Regions from separate parts of the Comamonas sp. JNW genome, predicted to be linked through region 3. Evidence: predicted binding sites of a transcription regulator. Region 3 holds the regulator's gene; each other region holds the start of a gene.

The links. Region 3 encodes sigma-54, which starts transcription at its own class of promoters, with help from an activator protein. Its sites were predicted from a motif close to TGGCANGNAANCTGCTTT; they were not measured.
Region 1: a site for sigma-54 is predicted at 2,458-2,475, ahead of DCO45_RS04375 (urease accessory protein UreD). Genes of this name have one in related genera too.
Region 2: a site for sigma-54 is predicted at 3,198-3,215, ahead of nirB (nitrite reductase large subunit NirB). Genes of this name have one in related genera too.
Region 4: a site for sigma-54 is predicted at 4,026-4,043, ahead of DCO45_RS11970 (pilin). Genes of this name have one in related genera too.

Annotation. Positions count from the first base shown of each region.
Region 1 is NZ_QETI01000002.1:293,727-299,659, forward strand. It holds gene cyoE (heme o synthase) at 1-880, shown strand, start outside; gene DCO45_RS04370 (SCO family protein) at 888-1,496, shown strand; gene DCO45_RS04375 (urease accessory protein UreD) at 1,535-2,365, opposite strand; gene DCO45_RS04380 (urease subunit gamma) at 2,630-2,932, shown strand; gene DCO45_RS04385 (HupE/UreJ family protein) at 2,964-3,572, shown strand; gene DCO45_RS04390 (urease subunit beta) at 3,587-3,895, shown strand; gene ureC (urease subunit alpha) at 3,939-5,657, shown strand; gene DCO45_RS04400 (GNAT family N-acetyltransferase) at 5,672-5,933, shown strand, end outside.
Region 2 is NZ_QETI01000002.1:45,863-51,795, reverse strand. It holds gene DCO45_RS03370 (nitrate reductase) at 1-71, opposite strand, end outside; gene nirD (nitrite reductase small subunit NirD) at 98-526, opposite strand; gene nirB (nitrite reductase large subunit NirB) at 550-3,060, opposite strand; gene DCO45_RS03355 (ABC transporter ATP-binding protein) at 3,355-4,188, opposite strand; gene ntrB (nitrate ABC transporter permease) at 4,185-5,072, opposite strand; gene DCO45_RS03345 (CmpA/NrtA family ABC transporter substrate-binding protein) at 5,182-5,933, opposite strand, start outside.
Region 3 is NZ_QETI01000008.1:44,212-50,144, reverse strand. It holds gene DCO45_RS13065 (hypothetical protein) at 1-397, shown strand, start outside; gene DCO45_RS13060 (aspartyl/asparaginyl beta-hydroxylase domain-containing protein) at 536-1,459, shown strand; gene DCO45_RS13055 (RNA polymerase factor sigma-54) at 1,536-3,152, opposite strand; gene lptB (LPS export ABC transporter ATP-binding protein) at 3,258-4,034, opposite strand; gene lptA (lipopolysaccharide transport periplasmic protein LptA) at 4,058-4,726, opposite strand; gene DCO45_RS13040 (thiol:disulfide interchange protein DsbA/DsbL) at 4,837-5,481, opposite strand; gene DCO45_RS13035 (SPOR domain-containing protein) at 5,538-5,933, opposite strand, start outside.
Region 4 is NZ_QETI01000007.1:55,419-61,351, forward strand. It holds gene sucC (ADP-forming succinate--CoA ligase subunit beta) at 1-1,140, shown strand, start outside; gene sucD (succinate--CoA ligase subunit alpha) at 1,157-2,053, shown strand; gene DCO45_RS11960 (TerC family protein) at 2,166-2,849, shown strand; gene DCO45_RS11965 (FHA domain-containing protein) at 3,116-3,796, shown strand; gene DCO45_RS11970 (pilin) at 4,109-4,642, shown strand; gene DCO45_RS11975 (pilin) at 4,703-5,257, shown strand; gene DCO45_RS11980 (fimb protein) at 5,260-5,933, shown strand, end outside.

The DNA of each region.
Region 1 (5,933 bases), on a different contig from region 3:
GCCAATGCCGAACCGCTTTGCGCAGTTCTATGCATTGACCAAACCCAAGGTGGTGCAGCTGATTGTGTTTTGCGCACTGATCGGCATGGTGCTGGCCGTGCCCGGTGTGCCCACCGGCGCCGAGCTGCTGCGCATGGCCGTTGCGTGTGTGGGCATCTGGCTGGTGGCGGGGGCCGCTGCCGCCTTCAATTGCCTGGTCGAGCAGAGCATCGATGCGCGCATGAAGCGCACCGCCTGGCGCCCCACAGCGCGCGGTGAGCTGTCCAACCTGCAGACCCTGATGTTTTCTGCCGGGCTGTGCATCGCCGGCTCGGCCATTCTGATCGTCTGGATCAACGCCATCACGATGTGGCTGACCTTTGCGACCTTTGTCGGTTATGCCGTCATCTACACGGTGATCCTCAAGCCGCTGACACCGCAGAACATCGTGATCGGTGGCGCATCGGGCGCGATGCCCCCCGTGCTGGGCTGGGCCGCGATGACCGGCGATGTCTCGCCCCAGGCGCTGCTGCTGTTTTTGATCATCTTCCTGTGGACGCCGCCGCACTTCTGGGCACTGGCGCTGTACCGGGTCGAGGACTACCGCAAGTCCGGCCTGCCGATGCTGCCGGTCACGCATGGGAACTATTACACCCGCGTGCAGGTCTTGCTCTACACCGTGGTCTTGTTTGCCGCCGGCCTGCTGCCCTTCATCATCCAGATGAGCTCCTGGATCTACCTGGTGGCCGCAGTCGTGCTGGGTGCCGGGTTCTTTGGCTATGCCTTTGCGCTGTGGCGCAATTACTCCGACGCGCTGGCGCGCAAGACTTTCCGTTTTTCGCTGGTCTACCTCAGCCTGCTGTTTGTGGCGCTGCTGGTGGACCACTATGTGAGCTGGTAAATCTGCAATGAACAAGCGCAATGCCCTTCGCTGGCTGGCGGGCTCGGCCATGCTGGCCTCGGCCGCCGGTGTCCTCACCGCCTGCAAATCCAAGGCCGATTTCAACGCCATCGACCTGACGGGCAGCAAGGAGTATGGACAGGATTTCTCCATGCCCGACCAGCATGGCCAGCGCCGCAGCATGGCCGACTTCAAGGGCAAGGTCGTGCTGGTGTTCTTTGGCTTTACCCAGTGCCCCGATGTCTGCCCGACCACTTTGGGCGACCTGGCCGCCGTCAAGCAAAAGCTCGGCGCCAAGGGCGACAAGCTGCAGGTGATCTTCGCCTCGGTCGATCCATCGCGCGACACACCCGAAATCTTGCAGGCCTACCTCGCCAACTTTGACCCCAGCTTTCTGGCGCTGCGCGGCAGCGACGAGGAAACGGCCAAGATGGCCAAGGACTTCAAGGTCTACTACAAGCGGGTCGAGGGCCAGACCCCGGGCAGCTACACGATGGACCATACCGCTGGCGACTATATCTTTGACCCGCAAGGGCGTCTGCGCTTGTACAGCCGCTATGGCACCCCCGTTGAAACGCTGGCCAAAGATATCGAGCAGCTGATCGACGGCGCTTAAGCGCTTACACGCTTAACAGCGCTGGGCAAGCGCTGCACTCACATCGACCAGATACGCGGCCGCTGCGCCGGCAGGCCCCAGAGGCTGCTGCGCCAGTGGCCCCAGACCGTCTTCCACAGCTGCATCGCCGGCTCCACCACGGGCGCCAGGCCACGCAGCACCAGCATATGCTCGTTCGGCGCGGTCACCCCGGCCATCAACCCCGCTGGGCCTGCGTCCAGCAGCTGCTGGGTGCTCTCCAGCAGCGCTTCGCGTTGCGCGCGGTTGATGGGCGAGCCGCTGGCGTAGATCAAACTCCCCAGGCAGCGCTGGCCCGCCAGGCCCAGCTGTGCGTTGAGCAGCAGCCCATCATCGGCCCGGATACGGCCGCGTTCCAGAAAATGCCCCGGCCATGCGATGTGCTGCGAAAACACGCCCTGGGTAAAGGGCTGACCCGCCAGCGGCAGGCCCAGCGCGGTGATGTCCCAGGTCAGCAGCTCTGCATCCGGTGCCAGTTCCATCTGCAGCTCATTGGCCGCATCGCAGGCGTTGTAGGCAATGGCTTCCAGCGGCAACCATTCCAGCCGGGCGCCGGCCTGCAGTTTGAGGCGGGTGCGCTGCAAGGCCGGCTGGCCATTGCTCTTGTAAAAGCGCGTTGCGCCCGGCGTGGTGACGAGCGCATGGGCGCCTGCCGCCACCTCGACCGAGATATCCAGCATATCGCCACCCACCAGGCCGCCGGGCGGGTGCACCAGCACGTTGTGGCAAATGCCCGGGCCTTCGGGGTAGAGGCTTTTGAGAATGCGCAGCGGGCCATCGTGGCTGAACTGCACCGACGTCTTGCCGGCTTGCTGGCCGTAGCGCAGGTCTAGTTGGGCATGCCAGCTCATGGCTGCGGCGGGCGCTGGGTGCCTGGCGGGCAGCAGGGCGCAAGGGCCGGGATCGGGAGCGGGAGCAGGGGGACGAAAGACATGCGTGGGCTTTTGCAAGCCACGTGCCAGGAACTGCACTGCTCTGGGGTGTGGTCTGTGCCGAATTGGTGCATGCGCGGCTGCTGTGCATGCATGTGGTGCAAGGCGGGCGGGTGGCGGCACGGAAAGCGTGCATGCCCAGCCGTTGTAGCCCCTTGGCATGTGCCTTGCTTTGCACTAGGTATGGAACTGACACCTCGCGAAAAAGACAAGCTGCTGATCTTTACCGCCGCCTTGCTGGCCGAGCGGCGCCTGGCCCGGGGGCTCAAGCTGAACTACCCCGAGGCGGTGGCGCTGATCAGCGCCTTTGTGATGGAGGGCGCGCGCGATGGCAAGACCGTTGCCCAACTGATGAGCGCCGGCCGCACGGTGCTCACGCGCGCCGACGTGATGGAGGGCATTCCCGAGATGATTGCCGATATCCAGATCGAGGCGACCTTTCCCGATGGCACCAAGCTCGTCACCGTGCATGAGCCCATTGTCTGAACCTCCCATTTTTCTCGCGCACTCGACCACTATGAACTTCAAGAAATTCTCTGCCGCGCTGGCCACCGCCGCTGCGGCTTTGCCGCTGTCAGCCATGGCCCATGTGGGCGCCGATGGTGGCGGCCACCATGGCTTTTTGAGCAGCTTTGGCCATGCCTTTGCCCATCCGTTTACTGGCGCCGACCATATGGCCGCGATGTTGGCCGTGGGCGCCTGGAGTGCGCTGACGGTGACGCCCGCCTGGCGCGCACCGGCCGCCTTTGTGGCCCTGCTGGTGGCGGGGGCGCTGGCAGGTTTTGCCGGTCTGTGGGTGCCCGGCGTGGAGCCGATGATTGCCGCATCGGTGCTGGTGTTGGGCCTGCTGGTGGCGGTGCAAAAGCAAATGCCCTGGGTGCTGGCCGCTGCGCTGGCCGGGGTGTTTGCGTTTTTCCATGGCGCGGCCCACGGCTTTGAGCTGGCGGCCGATTCTGCGCTGGCATCGGCGGGCGCGCTGGCGGGCATGGCGCTGGGTTCGGCCTTGTTGCATGTGGGCGGCATGGTGCTGGGCAAGGCCCTCATGCAGCGCCACCGCTGGCTGGCCAAGCTGGCGGGCGGGGCCACCGCGGTCTTGGGCGCGGCCATGCTGACGCGCCTGGCCTGACGAGGAGCGGCACCATGATCCCAGGTGAACTGCTGCTGGACGAGGGCGAACACACGCTGAACCCGGGGCGCCGCACCACCACGCTGGTGGTACACAACGCGAGCGACCGGCCCATCCAGGTAGGGTCGCACTACCACTTTGCCGAGACCAATGCCGGCCTGAGCTTCGACCGCCAGGCGGCGCACGGCATGCGACTGCATATTGCCAGCGGCATGGCGGTGCGCTTTGAGCCCGGCCAGCAGCGCACGGTGGAGCTGGTGGATGTTGGCGGCGAGCGGCAGATCTACGGTTTTCGCGGCCTGGTGCAAGGGGCGCTGGAATGAGGCCCGGCATGCTGTGCCAGCGTTCTAAGACAGGATGGTTCTGATGGCAACAATGGACAGACGCGCATACGCAGAGACCTATGGGCCCACGGTGGGTGACCGCCTGCGCCTGGCCGATACCGAACTGGTCGTGCAGGTGGAGCAGGACTTCACCCTGCGCGCGGGCGGCTACGGCGAAGAGGTGAAGTTTGGCGGTGGCAAGACCATCCGTGATGGCATGGCGCAAAGCCAGCGCAGCAGTGCGCAGGGCGCGATGGACACGGTGCTGACCAATGCGCTGATCATCGACCACTGGGGCATCGTCAAGGCAGACATTGGCCTGAAGGCCGGCCGCATTGCCGCGATTGGCAAGGCCGGCAACCTGGACACGCAGCCGGGTGTGGACATCATCATTGGCCCGGGCACCGAGATCATCAGCTGCGAAGGCATGATCGTTACTGCCGGCGGCATCGACACGCACATCCACTTCATCGCGCCCCAGCAGATCGAAGAGGCGCTGACCAGCGGCGTGACGACGATGATTGGTGGCGGCACCGGCCCGGCCACCGGCACCTTTGCGACCACCTGCACGCCCGGCGCCTGGAACATGGAGCGCATGCTGCAGGCGGCCGATGCCTTCCCGATGAACCTGGGCTTTCTGGGCAAGGGCAATGCCAGCCTGCCGCTGGCCCTGCATGAGCAGATCGATGCCGGCGCGATTGGCCTCAAGCTGCACGAGGACTGGGGCAGCACGCCGGCGGCCATCGACAACTGCCTGGATGTGGCCGAGCTCACCGACACCCAGGTGGCGATCCATACCGATACGCTCAACGAAAGCGGCTTTGTCGAAGACACGGTGGCCGCGTTCAAGGGCCGCACCATCCACACCTTCCACACCGAAGGGGCGGGCGGCGGCCATGCGCCCGATATCCTGAAAGTGGTGGGCGAGGCCAATGTGCTGCCCAGCTCGACCAACCCGACGCGGCCCTACACGATCAACACGCTCGATGAGCATGTGGACATGCTGATGGTCTGCCACCACCTCGATGCCGGCATTGCCGAGGACCTGGCCTTTGCCGAAAGCCGCATCCGCAAGGAAACCATTGCGGCCGAGGACATCCTGCACGACATTGGCGCCATCAGCATGTTCAGCTCCGACAGCCAGGCCATGGGCCGGGTGGGTGAGGTGATCCTGCGCACCTGGCAGACGGCGCACAAGATGAAGCTCCAGCGCGGCGCCTTGCCCGGCGACAGCGAGCGGCATGACAACTTCCGCATCAAGCGCTATATCGCCAAGTACACGATCAACCCGGCCATTGCCCATGGCATCAGCCATGAGGTGGGCAGCCTCGAAGTGGGCAAGTGGGCCGATATCGTCATCTGGAAGCCGGCCTTCTTTGGCGTCAAACCCAGCTGCATTCTCAAGGGCGGCTTTATCGCGATGGCGGCCATGGGTGACCCCAATGCCTCGATCCCGACACCCCAGCCGGTGCACTACCGCCCGATGTTTGGCGCCTTTGGCGGGGCGATTGCCAGGACCTCGCTGACCTTTGTCTCGCAAGCGGGCTTGGCTGCCGGCATTGGCCAGCGCTTTGGCCTGGCCAAGAGCTTGTCGGCCGTCAAAGGCATACGCGGCTTGCAAAAGCAGCACATGGTGCACAACGACCTGGCGCCGCACATGGAGGTCGATGCCCAGACCTATGCGGTGCGCGCCGATGGCCAGCTGCTGACCTGCGAGCCAGCGAGCAGCCTGCCGATGGCCCAGCGTTATTTTCTGTTTTGAACCGGTAAGGACCCATGGCAAGCCCATTGATTTTCAAGCTGGACCCCGTGACCGACGCGCGCGTGCTGGCCTTTTTGGAAGCGCACCTGAGCGATATGCGACGCATCTCGCCGCCCGACAGCGTGCATGCGCTCGACCCCGCGCAGCTGCGCGCGCCCGGGCTGCAGCTGTGGACCGGCTGGACCGCTGCGCAGGAGCCCAAGACCCTGGTCGCCACCTGCGCGCTCAAGACCCTGGATGCCGGCCACCTGGAGCTCAAATCGATGCGGGTGGAGG
Region 2 (5,933 bases), on a different contig from region 3:
TGGCCGTCGGACGTGATGATCACGCCGCAGCCCACGCCGCAATAGGGACAGGTCGATCGGGTCTCTTGCATGGGCGGCTCCGTCCGGTGGGGCAGCCTTAAGCGGCCACGGAGGATGGCGACGGGCTGCAACTGGAGGCGGCAGAACCGCAGCGCCCCAGGCCCACCGGCCCTGCTACAGGCCGGGTCTGCGCTAGCGCATGCCCGGCCAGCTCATCGGCGCGCAGCTGTACCGCGCTGCCCTCCAGCCGTACCGCAAAGCGCGGGGTACAGCCCTCATCGGGGGCAGCGGCCTCGCCGGTGGCCAGTGCAATCGTCCAGTTGTGCAAGGGGCAGGCCACGCTGCTGCCAAACACCAGGCCTTGCGACAAGGGCCCGCCCTTGTGCGGGCAGCGGTCGAGCAGCGCAAACACCTCGCCGCTGGCGGTGCGGAATACCGCCACATCCAGGCCCTGGGCGCGGGCGACGCGGCGGGCGCCCAGCACCGGAATCTCATCGATGGCGCAGATGGTGATCCATTCATTCATGTCGGTCTCCTGGTGGCGCAGCATCATGCGCCGGCGGTGGTGAGGGGTGAGGAAAGGGCTGGCAGCGCAGGCGTAGCCTGCAGTGGGGGCAGCACCGGCAGCGGCTGGAACTGGCGCAAATCCACAGCCGCCTTGTCGGTCTCGAACCAGGGGTCGGGCTCGCCTTCCAGCGCCTGCTGCAGCTGGGCCCACAGCGCCTGGCGGCCAGCGGCATCGTCCAGGATGCGGCGCTTGACATGGTCGAGCCCCACGCGGCTCACGTAGTGCACCGTGCGCTCCAGGTACCAGCCCTCCAGCCGGTACAGCTGCATAAAGGCGCCGGTGTACTCCAGCACCTCCTCGGCGGTCTTGAGCTTGGTGAGAAAGTGCGCCACCTCGGTCTTGATGCCGCCGTTCCCCGCGATGTACATCTCCCAGCCCGAATCCACGCCGATGATGCCGACATCCTTGATGCCCGATTCGGCGCAGTTGCGCGGGCAGCCGCTGACGGCAAACTTCACCTTGTGCGGCGCATACATGCGCCACATCGCGCGTTCGAGGTCCTTGCCCATCTGCGTGCTGTCCTGCGTGCCCATGCGGCACCACTCGCTGCCCACACAGGTCTTGACGGTGCGCAGCGCCTTGGCATAGGCATGGCCGCAGGGCATGCCTATGTCGTTCCACACCCCTTGCAGGTCTTCCTTTTTCACGCCCAGCAGGTCAATGCGCTGGCCGCCGGTCACCTTCACGGTGGGGATCTGGTACTTGTCCACCACATCGGCAATGCGGCGCAGCTCGGCGGCCGTGGTCTCGCCCCCCCACATGCGCGGGATCACGCTGTAGGTGCCGTCCTTTTGGATATTGGCGTGGCTGCGCTCATTGATAAAGCGGCTTTGCGGATCATCGCGCGCCTCCTTGGGCCAGGTGCTGATCAGGTAGTAGTTGATGGCCGGGCGGCAGCTGGCGCAGCCATTGGGCGTCTTCCATTCCATAAAGCGAAAGACGCTGTCAGTCGTCAGCAGCCGGTGCTCGCGGATCGCATCGCGCACCGCCTGGTGGCCGTGCTCCGTGCAGCTGCACATCGGTTTGGTCTTGGGCGATGCCGAATAGTCGCCACCGACGGTGAACATGATGATCTGCTCTACGAGGCCGGTGCAGGAGCCGCAGCTGGCACTGGCCTTGGTGTGCTTGCGCACCTCGTCCAGGGTGAACAGGCCCTTGTCCTTGATGGCCTTGCAGATGGCACCCTTGCTCACGCCATTGCAGCCGCAGACCTCGTCGCCATCGGCCAGTGCGACGGCCTTGTTCTGGCCCTGGTGGCCGGCATCGCCCAGGTTGGATTCGCCAAACATCAGCTTGTCGCGGATATCGGCCACGCTGCGGCCTTCGCGCAGCAGCTTGAAGTACCAGCTGCCATCGACCGTGTCGCCATAGAGGCACGCGCCCACCAGCCGGTCTTCCTTGATCACCAGCTTTTTATAGACGCCTGAGTAGGGGTCGCTCAGCACGATCTGCTCGGTGCCCTCCCCGCCCTGAAAATCCCCGGCCGAGAACAGGTCAATGCCGGTGACCTTGAGCTTGGTGGAGGTGAGCGAGCCCTGGTAGCGGCCAATGCCCATCTCGGCCAGGTGGTTGGCCAGCACCTTGCCCTGCTCAAACAAAGGCGCCACCAGCCCGTAGGCAATGCCCCGGTGCGCCGCGCACTCGCCCACCGCATAGATGCGCGGGTCGGTGATGGTCTGCATGGTGTCGCTGACGACAATGCCCCGGTTCACATGCAGGTGCATGGCCTCGGCCAGCGCCGTGTTGGGGCGGATGCCGACGGCCATCACCACCAGATCGGCGTCGATCTCGCGGCCATCGGCAAAGCGCAGCGCGCGCACCCGGCCTTCGGCATTGCCCAGCAGCTCCTGCGTCTGCGCCTGCATGAAAAACTGCATGCCCCGCTCGATCAGCGATTTCTTCAGCAGCTGCCCAGCCTGATCATCGAGCTGGCGCTCCATCAGCCACTCACCGGCATGCACCACCGCCACCTGCATGCCGCGCTTCATCAGGCCGTTGGCCGCTTCCAGCCCGAGCAGGCCGCCGCCAATGACCACTGCATGGCGCCAGTGCTGGGCCGCATCGATCATCGCCTGGGTATCGGCAATATCGCGGTAGGCCAGCACGCCCTGCAGCTCCTTGCCGGCAATGGGCAGCATGAAGGGGTTGGAGCCGGTCGCCAGAATCAGCCGGTCGTAGTCGGCCGTCACCGCCTCACCATCGGCATTGCGGGCATGCACCACGCGGCGGGCGCGGTCCACCGCATGCACCGTGCAGCCGGCATGCAGGCGCACGCCATGCGTCTCGTACCAGCGCCAGTCGTTGAGCACGATGTCATCCAGGGTCTGCTCGCCCGCCAGCACTGGCGACAGCAGGATGCGGTTGTAGTTGGGGTGGGGCTCTGCGCCAAATACCGTTATCTCGTACAGATCCGGCGCCAGCGCCAGCAGCTCTTCGAGCGCACGCACACCCGCCATACCGTTGCCAACCATGACCAACTTGATTTTTTTCATAGCGTTTCCCGTGGGCAGCACAAAAAAAAGACGTCTAGGCGCCGCATGCCAGGCATGCGCGCATAGACGTCTTTGTCTTTGGACGGCAGCGCCACTGTGCACCGCCACCCGGTGGCCGCCATGGCCACGCCAAGGACTATGCAAGTTCCATACCAAGTTGACATGCGGGGAGCGCCCAGCAGCAGAACTCAGCGCTGCACATTTTTTGTGCGGCTCGGGCGCCGCCTCGCCTCATTTGCGTGCACAAAAAAGGCGCTCCATATGGAGCGCCTGTTGCTAGCTAAGTAGGCTTTATCAGGCCACCTTCTCCACATGGGCCTGGCGGGTGTAGAGAAAGTCGATCACCGCCTTGCGGCAGGCCTGGTACTGCGCATCCTCGGCCAAGGCGACCCGGTTGCGCGGGCGGGCCAAGGGCACCGGCAGCACCTCGCCAATCGTCGCAGCAGGACCATTGGTCATCATCACGATCTTGTCGGACAGCAGCACGGCTTCGTCCACATCATGGGTCACCATCACCACGGTGCTGCGCGTGCGCGCAACGATCTCCAGCAGCTCGTCCTGCAGCTTGGCGCGGGTCAAGGCATCGAGGGCGCCAAAGGGCTCGTCCATCAAGAGCACCTGCGGCTCCATCGACAGCGCCCGGGCAATGCCCACGCGCTGCTTCATGCCGCCCGATATCTCGCCGGGGCGCTTGTGCGCTGCATGGGTGAGGCCCACCAGTGCCAGCGCGGCATCGGTACGCGCAGCCAACTGGGCCTTGCGCTCACGCCCGCCAAACACCCGCTCCACCGCCAGGTGCACATTGGCCCAGCAGGTGAGCCAGGGCAGCAGCGAATGGTTCTGGAACACCACGGCCCGTTGCGGCCCCGGCCCCTTGATCTCGCGGTTGGCGCAGAGCAAGGTGCCTTCGCTGGGGCTGGTGAGGCCGGCAATCAGGTTCAGCAAGGTCGATTTGCCGCAGCCCGAGTGGCCGATCAGGCTGACAAACTCGCCCTGGGCAATCTCCAGGTTGATGCCCTGCAGCGCCTGGAACAGGCCCTTGGCGGTCTTGAAGCTTTGCGCCACCTGCTGGATCTCGATGTACTTGCCCTGGGGCGTCGCGGGAATGTTGGGCGTATTGGGCGTCATGCCTTGACCTCCTCAAAAGTGAATGCCGAGGCCAGGCGGATCAGCGCCCATTCCAGCAGCAGGCCGACCAGGCCGATGACAAAGATCGCAATGATGATGTTCTTGACATTGAGGTTGTTCCACTCGTCCCAGACCCAGAAGCCAATGCCCACGCCACCGGTCAGCATCTCGGCAGCGACGATCACCAGCCAGGCGGTGCCGACTGCCAGGCGCACGCCCGTCAGCATATAGGGCAGCACGGCGGGGAAGAGGATGGTGGTGGCAATCTTCCACTCGCTCAGGTTCAGCACCCGCGCCACATTCATATAGTCCTGCGGCACGCGCTGCACGCCCACCGCCGTGTTGATCACCATCGGCCAGATCGAGCAGATAAAGATGGTCCAGATTGCCGCCGGGTTCGCGCCCTTGAACACCAGCAGGCCAATGGGCAGCCAGGCCAGCGGCGACACCGGGCGCAGCAGGCTGATCACCGGGTTGAACATGCGCGAGAGAAAGTCAAAACGGCCAATGACAAAGCCCAGCGGAATGCCGACCAGTGCCGCCAGCCCAAAGCCGATGCTCACCCGCTGCAGCGAGGCCAGCACATTCCAGCCCACGCCCTGGTCATTGGGGCCGTTGCGGTAGAAGGGATCGCGGAATATCTCCTGCGCCTGGGCCCAGGTCTCCTGCGGGCCCGGAATGCCGGGGTTGCCCTGGGCGACGATGGACCACAGCACCAGCAGCAGGCCAAAGCCCAGCACCGGCGGCAGCAGGCTTTGCACCAGCGCGCCAAAGCGCTGCTGCCAGACGGCGGCACCATCGCGCGGGGCCGCTGGCGCAGGCACGGCCGGCGCTGCCGCAGCCGGCGGGCTCAGCGCGCCCGACGCGGGCAGGCTGCGAGCCATGTGCTCATGGATGGACAACACCTTGCGTTCAGCCAGGGCCGAGCCCGTGGCCGGTGTCGGCAAGGACGACACACTCTCTCGCAATGCAGCTGGCATGGGGTGCTCCTTATCAGGCCTTGAGGGCAAAGCTGTCGGCGTACTTGGCGGGGTCCGAGCCATCCCAGACCTTGCCGTCGATCAGCGGGCTGCTGCGCATGTCCGACTTGGGCACGGCGATCTTCAGCTGCGCAGCCGCTTCCTTGTACAGGGCGGTCTGGTTGATCTTCTTGGCCACAGCCAGGTAGTCGGGGTGGCTCTTGAGCAAACCCCAGCGCTTGTGCTGGGTCAGGAACCACATGCCATCGGACAGGTAGGGGTAGCTGGCGTCGCCCTCGGCAAAGAACTTCATGTGGTTGGGGTCGTCCCAGGTCTTGCCCAGGCCATTTTGGTAGCGGCCCAGAATGCGCTGGTTGATGGCATCGACGCTGGTGTTCACATAGGCCTTTCCGGCAATGGTCTCGGCCATCTTCTGCTTGTTCTGCAGGCTGGCATCGATCCAGCGGCCCGCCTCCAGAATTGCCATGGTCACGGCGCGCGCGGTGTTGGGGTGGCGGCTGACAAAGTCCTGTGTGCAACCCAGCACCTTTTCCGGGTGGTCGCGCCAGATGTCCTGGGTGGTGATGGCCGTGATGCCGATGCCATCCATGATCGCGCGGTGGCCCCAGGGCTCGCCCACGCAAAAGCCATCCATATTGCCCACGCGCATATTGGCCACCATCTGCGGCGGCGGCACGGTGATCACTTTCGCATCCTTGAGCGGGTGGATGCCCGCGCTCGCCAGCCAGTAGTACAGCCACATCGCATGGGTGCCGGTCGGAAAGG
Region 3 (5,933 bases):
GTTTGCCAACGACCTCGATATCCGTTGGGGCGCTGCGCAAGCGGCCTACCAGGCCGGCCATCCGCAGCAGGCGCTGCAGCAGCTGCGCGTGATTGCCCAGGCCGATGTGCACTTCCGCGCCGAGGCCGTGGGCCTGCTGGTGGCCAAGGCCTACGCCCAGCTGGGCGACCAGGCGATGGCGCGCAAGAGCTTTGATTTTGCGCGCCAGCACTCGGGCAGCTTCGATGTGATGGCCGAGTACGCGATCTGGGCTGCGGGCCAGGGCGACTGGCAGACCGCCAACGCACTGCAGGCCGAGCTGAACAAGACGATGACGCACTGGAGCGGCCAGCAGCGCCAGCTCAACCGCGAGATGCTGCAGCGCCTCAAGACCGCCTTTGCCGCCCAGCCCAGGTAAGCGCACCTGGCTTGCCATTGACCAAACCGCAATAGGCCTGCTGCCAGCAGGCCATCCCACCGCCCCGCAGCCCTTGCAGCGCGCCAGTTTGCGCTTGCGCAGACAGCCGCCACAGCACAGTCGCTAAAATCGCTGTCTATGGCAAAAATCATCGTTCTGGCCCTGGTGCTGCTTTTCTTTGGCTGCGGCCTCTACATGCACCTGCGTGGCAAGGTGCGGCACAAGCTGCTGCGCCAGCTGTTTGACCACTCCACGTTCACGGCGCCATTCAATGTGTTCATGCTGATGTTCAGCAAGGTACCGCGCACGCCCTACCTGCCCACCAGCACCTTCCCCGACCTGGCCCCGCTGCAGGCCCACTGGCGCGAGATCCGCGAAGAGGCCATCGGTCTGCACCAGGCCATGCAGATCAAGGCCGCGGCCAACAACGACGACGCGGGCTTCAACTCCTTCTTCAAGACCGGCTGGAAGCGCTTCTACCTGAAGTGGTACGGCCAGGCCCACCCGTCTGCGATGGAGCTGTGCCCCAAGACCACGGCGCTGGTGCAGTCCATCCCCGGCATCAAGGCGGCCATGTTTGCCGAGCTGCCGCCCGGCGCCAAGCTCAACCTGCACCGCGACCCCTATGCCGGCTCGCTGCGCTACCACCTCGCTGTGCTGGCGCCCAATGATGACCGCTGCATGATCGAGGTCGATGGCACGCCCTACAGCTGGCGCGAGGGCGAAGGCGTGATCTTTGACGAGACCTTCATGCACTGGGCCGAGAACCGGTCCGAAGGCAACCGCATCGTGCTGTTCTGCGATGTCGAGCGCCCGATGACCAATGGCTTTGCGCAGTGGCTCAACCGCTGGCTGGGCACGCATGTGGTCGCTGCCGCCAGCTCGCCCAACAACGAAGGCGATCCGCGTGGCTTCATCAGCCGCATCTTCAAGATCTCGTTCTACATGGGCCAGTACCGCCGCCGCTTCAAGGCCTGGAACAAGACCGCCTACAAGCTCACCAAGTTTGGCCTGATGCTGGCCGTGCTGGCCTTGTTCATCTGGTGGCTGTGGCCAAAGTAAAGCGGCACCGTCTCAAAACAAAACCGCAGTGCATAACGCAGCTGCGGTTTTTTTTATGGGCCCTGGCTGCTTGCGCTTACAGCGCCTTGCGCAGGCTGGCCGGCGGGATGCGCATGGCCTCGCGGTACTTGGCCACCGTGCGGCGCGCGCATTCAATGCCCTGGGCCTGCAGCAGATCGGCGATTTTTGCATCCGACAGCGGCTTCTTCGCGCTTTCCTCGTCGAGCAACTGCTTGATCAGCGCCTTGACCGCCGTGCTCGACGCACTGCCGCCGGTCTCGGTGCCCAGGCCTGAGCCAAAGAAGTACTTGAGCTCAAACGTGCCCTGCGGCGTGGCCATGTACTTGGCCGTGGTCACGCGGCTGATGGTGGACTCGTGCAGGCCCAGCTCATCGGCAATCTCGCGCAGCACCATGGGGCGCATCGCCAGCTCGCCATGGACAAAGAAATTGCGCTGGCGCTCGACGATGGCCTGCGAGACGCGCAAGATGGTGTCAAAGCGCTGCTGGATGTTCTTGATGAACCAGCGCGCCTCCTGCAGCCGCTGCTGCAGCGCGCCATGGCCCTCGCTGCCCTTGTGGCTGCGCAAGGCATTGGCGTAGACATCCTGCACGCGCAGGCGCGGCATCACCTCGGCATTGAGCTGCACGCTGAAACCGGGCACCGGCAGGCCGCGCTCATTGCTGGGTCGCACGATGACATCGGGGATGATGGTGTTGCGGTCCACATCGGCATAGGGCCGGCCGGGGCGGGGCTCGAGCTTGGCGATCAGCGCCAGCGCGCTGCGCACCGCGGCATCACTGCATCCGGTCAGTTGCACCAGCTTGCGCACATCACGGCGCGCCAGCAGCTCCAGCGATTCCTGGCAGACCAGCAAAGCGGTCTCCAGCGCCAGCGCATCGGCCTCGGGCGTGTCCGAGCCCTCTTCATCCAACAGGCGCTGCTGGGCCTTGATCTGCAGCTGCATGCATTCGGACAGGTTGCGCGCGCCCACGCCAATCGGCTCCAGGCTTTGCAGCAAGCGCAGCGCCACAGTCAGGTGGTGCAGCAGCACTTCGTAGCGCTCGGGGTCACTGGCGTCGCCAAAGCTTTGCGCGAGCTCGGCCAGCGTTTCTTCGAGGTAGCCGTCGTCGTTCAGTGATTCAATCAGAAAGTAGAGCGCGGCCCGGTCTTCCTGGCACAGGCGCAGCGACAAGGCCTGGCGGTGCAGCACATCCTGCAGGCTCAGGTGCTCGCTGCGCCGGTCGGACATCGGCGTCTCGTCGTCGTCATCGCTGGCGCTGGAGCGCGCGGGCAGATCGCCACCCCACTCTTCCCAGTCCGATGCCGAATCGCCGGCAGCGGCCTCGGCATCGACGCCGGTTTCCTTGCCCGCGCCAAAATCCAGCGGCTGGTCGGAGGTTCCGGGCTCGAAATCGCTACTGTTGTTGGTGTCGGTGCTGGCAGCAGTATCGGCACCCTTGTCGGCTGCGTCTGCAGCGTCTGCAGCTTCGGCAGATTCAGCGGCTTCTTTACCGGCTTCAGCCTCGGGGGCCTCATCGCCCTCGCGCTCCAGAAACGGGTTTTCGTCGAGCATCTGCTCGACTTCCTGCGTCAGTTCCTGCGTGGACAGCTGCAGCAGGCGAATCGACTGCTGCAGCTGGGGGGTCAGGGTCAGGTTCTGCGATACGCGCAGCGACAGCGACGGCATCATGGCTGCGCCTCCCCACGGGCTGGGGCAGCTGGCAACGGATCAGCCCTGCCGGCCCCGCAGCGCGGGACGGCATCTTGGCTGGCACGCCCGCCAAGGCGTGCGATGTCACATACGGAAATGTTCACCCAGATACACCCTCCGGACCTCTGCGTTCTCCACAATCTCTTGCGGCGTCCCGGCGGCCAGCACCTTGCCATCGCTGATGATGCAGGCATGGTCACAGATACCCAGGGTTTCGCGCACATTGTGGTCGGTGATCAGCACGCCAATGCCGCGCTCCTTGAGAAAGGCGACAATGCGCTGGATCTCGATCACGGCGATGGGGTCGATGCCGGCGAAAGGCTCGTCGAGCAGGATGAAACGGGGCTGGGTGGCCAGCGCACGGGCGATCTCGACCCGGCGGCGCTCGCCGCCGGACAGCGCGACTGACGGTGATTCGCGCAGGTGCTCGACCCGCAGCTCCTGCAGCAGCGCGGTGAGCTGGCGCTCGACCTCGGCGCGCGAGAGCGGCTTGCCATGCTCATCTTTTTGCAGCTCCAGCACGGCGCGCACATTGTCCTGCACGCTGAGCTTGCGAAAGATCGAGGCTTCCTGCGGCAGGTAGGACAGGCCCAGCTGCGAGCGCTGGTGGATCGGCATATTGGCCACCGACTGCCCATCGATGCGGATATCCCCGCCATCGCTGCGTACCAGGCCCACGATCATGTAGAACGAGGTGGTCTTGCCCGCGCCATTGGGGCCTAGCAACCCCACCACTTCGCCCTTGCGCACCGACAGCGACACGTCCTTGACCACCTTGCGGCTGCCATAGGATTTCTCCAGGTGCAAGACCTCCAGCTGGCTGCGGTGGTCGCTGTTGGCGACCCGGGCGTTGACGGAAATGGTCGACGAGTTTTCTGCCACGGTCACTTGGCTCCGTCGTTCAGTTGGGTGCTGGGGCGCAATGGCGTCTTGTCATCGGCAGCGGGCTTGGCCGGGGCGCTGGCCTTGTCGTCTGCCTTGCCATCGGCCTTGGGCGTCAGGATCACACGGACGCGGTCCTTCTTGGGCGCACCGGGCTTGGGATCGGCCGCCGCCTGGGCGCCCTTTTGGCCGGAGACCGTGAAGGTATCGCTCAGATTGTTGTAGACGATCAGCGGGCCACTGACCTGGTCGGTCAACGTTGTCTCGCGGTAACGGCGCAACTCGCCGCGGCGCTCAAAGTGCACGGTGTCATCGCGGCCGTTATAGGTGATGACCTCGCCTTCGCCTTCGACGAACTCGTCAGGCGCGCCTGGGGCCGAGTCACGCTTTTGGCGGAAGAATGCGAGCTTGCCCGGCGCAGCAGTCACCACGCCGTGCTGGAAGCCGTCGCGGTCCTGGCTCACGGTCAGCTGCGCGCCACGGATGATGATGGTGCCCTTGGTCACCACCACATTGCCCGTGAAGACACTGGTCTGCTTGAGTTCATCGTGGCGGCCATCGTCCGCCTCGATGTTCATGGGCTTGGTGCGGTCTGCACGCTCGGCGTGCGACAGCAGCGGCACGGCCAGGGCCACTGCCACCAACAAAGAGTTAAAAATACGGTGTCTCATAAGGCATGAATCTTGCTCTGCCCCATTGTAGCCATGCTGGAGCGTTAGGCCGTTTCTGGCACAAAAAAGCCCGCGTGCGCGGGCTCTGTCTCAAGCGTTGGGGAATCCGCTCAGCCTTGTGCAGCCAGGAACTCTACCACTTGCAGCACGTTGCTCATCGAGCCGGCACGGGTTCCGTCGGTGTAGTACTTGCCCGCCACGCCCAGCGATGGAACGCCTTCGACGCCGTAGGACTCTTGCAGCTGGGTGGCCTTGCGCACCTGGCCTGCGACGCTGAAGGAGTTGTAGGCTTCCTTGAACTTGGCCAGGTCCACGCCGTTCTTGTCCATCCAGGCGAAGATCTCGTCGTCCTTGTTCAGGCGCTGGCGCTCGACGTGGATCGCACGGAAAACCTTGACATGTACGTCAGGGATCAGGCCCATCGACTCCAGCGCAAAGTAGATCTTTTGCTGGGGCACAAAGGTGTTGTTGAAGGCCACAGGCACGCGGCGGATCTGCAGGTTCTTGGGGGCAGTCTTGGCCCAGGCTTCAAACTGCGGCTCGAAGGCATTGCAGTGGGGGCAGCTGTACCAGAAGAACTCGATCACCTCGACCTTGCCAGCGGGCGCATCGGGGGTGACGGGCTTGGCCAGCTTCAGGTAGTCCTTGCCTTCCTTGAACTTGGCCTGTGCGTTGGCGCCGGTGGCAAAAGGCAGGCTCAGCGCCGAGGCGGCAGTAGCGGAAGCCGCCAAAGTGGAAAACTCACGACGTTTCATGTTTTGTTAACTCCAGTGACAAGTTGCGGTTAGGAGTGCCCTGCACCGCCAAAAGTTCAACGCTGCACGCGGACGATTTGCGCATCCACGCCGGCGCCATCGAGCTTGCCTTTGAGGCCATCGGCATCATCGCGCTTGTTGAAGGGGCCCACGCGCACCCGGTATACGGTGCGGCCATTGACTTCGCGCTCGCTCACCCGCGCTTCCCAGCCCATCATCGCCAGCTTGGCGCGCTGTGCATCGCCATCGGACTGGCTGCGGAAAGCACCGGCCTGCACGAAGTACTGGAAGCCGTCGGTGCCATCGGCACTGCGCGACTTGGCCAGATCGCCCAGCGGATCGGCGCCCTGGCCGGCCTTGGGGTCGAGCTTTGCGACCTGGGTCTTGTCTGCCGGCTTGTCAGCGGGCTTGGTGGTATCGGGCAGCACCACTTCGGGCTTGGCAGGCTTGTT
Region 4 (5,933 bases), on a different contig from region 3:
GGCAAGGAAATCTTGCGTCAGTTCGGCGTGCCCGTTCCGCGCGGTATCCCCGCCTTCACTGTGCAAGAAGCAGTGGAAGCAGCACAGAAGCTGGGCGGCCCCGTGTGGGTGGTGAAGGCCCAGATTCACGCAGGTGGCCGCGGTAAGGGCGGTGGCGTGAAGGTTGCCAAGACCATCGACGACGTGAAGGCGCTGTCCGAGCAAATCCTCGGCATGCAGCTGGTGACCCACCAGACCGGCCCTGAAGGCCAGAAGGTGCGCCGCCTGTACATCGAAGACGGTGCCGACATCCAGCAGGAATACTACCTGTCTGCCGTGACCGACCGTGGCACGCAGAAGGTGGCCTTCATCGCTTCGAGCGAAGGCGGTATGGACATCGAGGAAGTGGCGCACAGCACTCCCGAGAAGATCATCACCGTCCTGGTCGACCCCATTGCTGGCTTCACGCAAGCCAATGGTGAAGAGCTGGCCAAGGGTATCGGCATGCCTGCTGATTCGGTGGCCCAGTTCATCGATATCTGCCAAAAGCTGTACAAGTGCTACATGGACACGGACGCATCGCTGGTTGAAATCAACCCGCTCAACCGTGACTCCAAGGGCAACGTGATTGCACTGGACTCCAAGTTCAACTTCGACCCCAACGCGCTGTTCCGTCACCCAGAACTGGTGGCCCTGCGCGATCTGGACGAAGAGGATCCTGCTGAAGTGGAAGCTTCGAAGTTCGACCTGGCCTACATCAGCCTGGACGGCAACATTGGCTGCCTGGTGAACGGCGCTGGCCTGGCCATGGCCACGATGGACACCATCAAGCTGTTCGGCGGCGAGCCTGCCAACTTCCTGGACGTGGGCGGCGGTGCCACCCCCGAGAAGGTCACCGAAGCCTTCAAGATCATGCTCAAGAACCCCAAGGTCAAGGGCATTCTGGTCAACATCTTCGGCGGCATCATGAAGTGCGACACCATCGCTACCGGAGTGATCACCGCTTGCAAGGCGGTGAACCTGAGCGTGCCACTGGTGGTGCGCATGAAGGGTACCAACGAAGAGCTGGGCAAGAAGATGCTGGCCGAATCGGGCCTGCCCATCATCTCGGCCGACACCATGGCCGAAGCCGCCACCAAGATCGTTGCCGCAGTGAAGTAAGCCCTGGAGAACACACATGTCTATCTATATCAATAAAGACACCAAAGTCATTACCCAAGGCATCACGGGCAAGACCGGCCAATTCCACACTGAAAAGTGCCAGGAATACGCGAACGGCAAGAACTGCTTCGTCGCAGGCGTGAACCCCAAGAAGGCTGGCGAAAAGATTTTCGACATCCCCATCTACGGTTCGGTCAAGGACGCTGCCAAGGACACCGGTGCTACCGTGTCCGTGATCTATGTGCCACCCGCTGGCGCTGCTGCTGCCATCTGGGAAGCGGTGGAAGCCGACCTGGACCTGGCCATCTGCATCACCGAAGGCATCCCCGTGCGCGACATGCTGGAAGTGCGCAACAAGATGAAGGCCAAGGAAGCGGCTGGCGGCAAGAAGACCTTGCTGCTGGGCCCCAACTGCCCCGGTCTGATCACACCCGGTGAAATCAAGATCGGCATCATGCCCGGTCACATCCACAAGCCAGGCCGCATCGGCGTGGTGAGCCGTTCGGGCACGCTGACCTATGAAGCTGTGGCACAGCTGACCGAACTGGGCATTGGCCAGTCTTCGGCTGTCGGTATCGGTGGCGACCCCATCAATGGTCTGAAGCACATCGACGTGATGAAGGCGTTCAACGACGACCCGAACACCGACGCTGTGATCATGATCGGCGAAATCGGCGGTCCAGACGAAGCGGAAGCCGCTCTCTGGTGCAAGGCCAACATGAAGAAGCCTGTGGTGGGCTTCATCGCTGGTGTGACTGCCCCTCCCGGCAAGCGCATGGGCCACGCTGGCGCGCTGATCTCCGGCGGCGCCGACACGGCAGATGCCAAGCTGGCCATCATGGAAGAGTGCGGTTTCACCATCACCCGCAACCCATCCGAAATGGGCCGCCTGCTGCAAGGCCTGCTGAAGTAAGCAAAATTACGCATGCCAGGGGCTGCGTGCCCCGCTAAACTGCGTACTCCATAAAAAGAAGACGCCAGATCGTTCAGGTCTGGCGTCTTTATTCATAACTACGGAGCGCAACATGGATTACGTCAATCATCCCGACTTCTGGATCGGGCTGGTCAAGATCATCTGGATCAACATCATTCTCTCGGGCGACAACGCCGTTGTCATCGCGCTCGCTGCGCGCTCTCTGCCGCCTGAACAACAAAGAAAAGCCATCATGTTTGGCTCCGGCGCCGCCGTGGTGCTGCGCATCTTGCTGACCGTGGTGGCGGCCAAGCTCTTGGAGCTGTCCTTCTTGCAGATCGTCGGCGGCTGCCTGCTGCTGTGGATTGGCCTGCAGCTGCTCACCAGCCACGACGAAGAAGAGGGCGCGGGCAAGGGCACCGGCACAATGATGGCGGCCATTCGCACCATCCTGATCGCCGACCTGGTGATGAGCCTGGACAACGTGATTGCCGTGGCTGCTGCTGCTGGCGGCAATATGCTGCTGCTGATCCTGGGCTTGGCGATTTCGATCCCGCTGGTGATCTTTGGTTCGACCTTGATGATCAAGCTGATGGAACGCTTCCCGGTCATCGTCATTCTGGGCGCTGGCCTGATCGGCTGGGTAGGCGGTGAGACCATCATGAACGACAAGCTGCTGCACGGCTTTGTCGAGGCTAACCCTGCGCTGCACTACCTGGCAGCTGCCGCTGGCGCCGCGCTGGTGGTGGGCCTGGGTCTGTGGCTGCAAAAGCGCAATACCGCGCCCGCACACTGAGCGGCTGATCCTCTCACCCCAACACAAAGCGCCTTCGGGCGCTTTTTGCATTTCTGCGCCGGGCTGCAGAGATGGTGCTTCTTCAAGGGGAGAGAGCGCCTGCAGCAGCCAACGCATTGATCAGCATCAGTCATCAAGGGGGATCAAGGGTAAACCCGTAACCAAAATCCGGTAGCACCCAACACATCGTGATCCTTTGTCAACCGCGTATCGAAAAAGTCATTTGTATAGCTTATGTGCATATAATCGTGACGAGGTTTATCAATATGCCAAGACTCATAGTTTCATTAGATGGAGTGGTGATCCAGGACTACATGCTGACGGAGTCCAGGGCCACCCTGGGGCGCCGTTCCACCAACGACATCGTGCTGACCGACATGGCGGTCAGCGGCGAGCATGTGGTGTTCACCTATGACAAGAAGATCGGCATCGTCGTCGTCGAAGACCTGGGCAGCACCAATGGCACCAAGGTCAACGGCTTGAAGGTGCGCCGCCAGGTGCTGCAAAGCGGCGATCTGCTGGACATCGGCAAATGCCGCATCCGCTTTTTGATGAACTCTCTCGTGCCCGAAAGCCACTACATGCATGCCAGCGAAGCCGGCAGCCTGACCGCCAAGCCCGCCCACGCCGACCACGGCGAAGACAGCCCCACGGTCCCCGCCGACTTCCCCCCTGCCGAAGAGCAGCCCTACACCCCCAGCCCCTACCTGCGCGCCGTCAGCGGCGCCAGCGAAGACATCATCCTCTCCAAGGTTGTCACCACCGTCGGCCGCCCCGGGATCGCCGTCGCTGCGCTGACCAAGCGCGGCAAGGGCTATATCGCCACCAAGGTCGATGGTTCGGCCGATGTGGTGCTCAATGGCCAGGCGCTCAATGGCGCGGGGCTGTCGATGCACAAGGGGGATCGGATTGAGCTGGCGGGGATGGCTTATGAGTTTTGGACTTAGGGCTCTGGGTCTTGGGCTTCCATAGACAGGGCCTACATAGGCGCAGCGGCACCCTCGGGTGCCGTTTCTGTTTCTGCTTCCCATGCGCATAGCTTGCACAGTCCTGCAGTAGATGACAAAAATGGCAGAAATCTTGGGTTGATGACATTTATGAACGTCTTGCACAATAAGTTAACAAAACGCCGCATTTTTGTCAGCGCAGGCCGCGAAATGCATAGGTGCCAAAAGTTGGCACAGCACTTGCAATAAGTGATGCACGCCAAGTCGCTCGACAAGGCTACCTAATCACTGGTTACATAGAGAGGATTCAACATGCTGCGTAAGATGCAAAAGGGTTTTACCCTGATCGAACTGATGATCGTTGTGGCGATTATCGGTATTTTGGCTGCTGTGGCACTGCCTGCTTACCAAGACTACACCGTGCGTACGCGTGTGACTGAAGGTCTGACCTTGGCATCTGGCGCTAAGGCGATGGTGAATGAAACTGCTACTAAAGATGATTTGGTGGTTGCCGCCAAGACTTGGAATGAGCAACAAGGTAATACGGGTGCGAGCTCCAAGTATGTAAAGGATGTTAAAATCGCAGATGCCACCGGTATTATCACTGTGCAATACATCAAGACTACAGTGGGCCCTATTCCTGAGGATGCTTCCATCTTGTTGACCCCTTTTGTTAAGTTGGATGGCAAAGCCTTTTCCCAGCTTGCCGACGTTTTTTCCGGTACTGAGTCAGGTAATATTGACTGGGCATGCTCTTCTACCACCAACGAAACGGCTACCGTTCGTAAGATGACGGTTGATAAGGGTACTTTGCCAGCCAAGTTTGCTCCCGCTGAGTGCCGTTAATAGTAGTCATTGAAAGTAAGGGGGCGTTTGCCCCCTTTTTTTATTTCTGCAGGTGTTTAAATGATTCGGCATAGAAATGGCTTCACCTTGTTAGAGGTTATGATAGTGGTGGCTATTGTGGGTCTTTTGGCCTCTATCGCTCTGCCTGCATATCAAGACTACATTTCACGTGCGCGGATTTCAGAAGGTCTTGCCCTTGTTGCTGATGCTAAGCAAGAGCTAAGCACGAATGGAATGGATAATGAATCATCCCTTGAATTGACTGCGAAAGCATGGAATGAAAGCATGGGGGGCATGGGCAGAAGTAGCAAATACATCAAATCTATTTTGATTAATAATGAATTCGGTGAAATAACAGTGATTTTTACTCCTGGCGTTTCATCCAATGCGGCAGAGAAGTCGTTGGTGTTTAGTCCGCAGTTTCGAGATGGAAAAGGTGCGGCAGTGACTTTGCCTACTTATTTTTCTTTGACTAATCCCGAGGGTACCTTGGACTGGCTTTGTACATCTGCTGCCGGCTCTGGTGCAGGAACGCGTGCGCAGCTGTATGGATTTACCCCGCCAGCGACTATTGCCACCTTGCCCGCTAAATTAGCACCTACTGAGTGCCGTTGATAATGAGTTATGCCCTGAGAGGTAAGTTTGCCTTGGCGTGGGCTGCAAAGCACTTGGCAGTCTCTTTATTGTTTGCTGGTGCTGCGGCTGCTTTGGTGTTCATGCTTTGGTACCCCCATCCAACCAGCCAAATGCTGGGTGTTGCCCGTATTTATGGGTTGATGCTGGCAGTAGATGTCGTCTGTGGTCCATTGCTGACCTTGGTCATGGCTTCTCCCAAAAAATCCAGGCGTGAGCTAGTGCTCGATCTCGGCGTCGTAGCTGCTATCCAGCTGGCCGCATTGGGCTATGGTTTGCATGCTTTGTATATGGCTAGGCCCGTTGCCTTTGTTTTCGAAGAGGATCGGGTCGTCGTGGTTACCCGCAATGAGTTGGTAACTGGGGAAAATGATTTAACCAAAATTCCCGCATTGCCGCTCTTCGGTTTGGATTGGCATAAGGCCAATTTGCGGGTTCAAGGTGATGGGAAATTAGAAAGTCTGGACTTGTCATTGCAAGGTGTCTCCCCTGCGATGCGTACCGAAACCTGGACTGCATGGAGCTGGGATGACACAAAGCTGCAGTCGCGTCTGCGCTCATTAGCGACATTAGGCAGCAAGCAACAGGTACAAGTGCGGGAGCTGCGGGGGTCTGATTTTCTGCAAAATACGGAACGTGTCTACCTGCCTTTGGTATC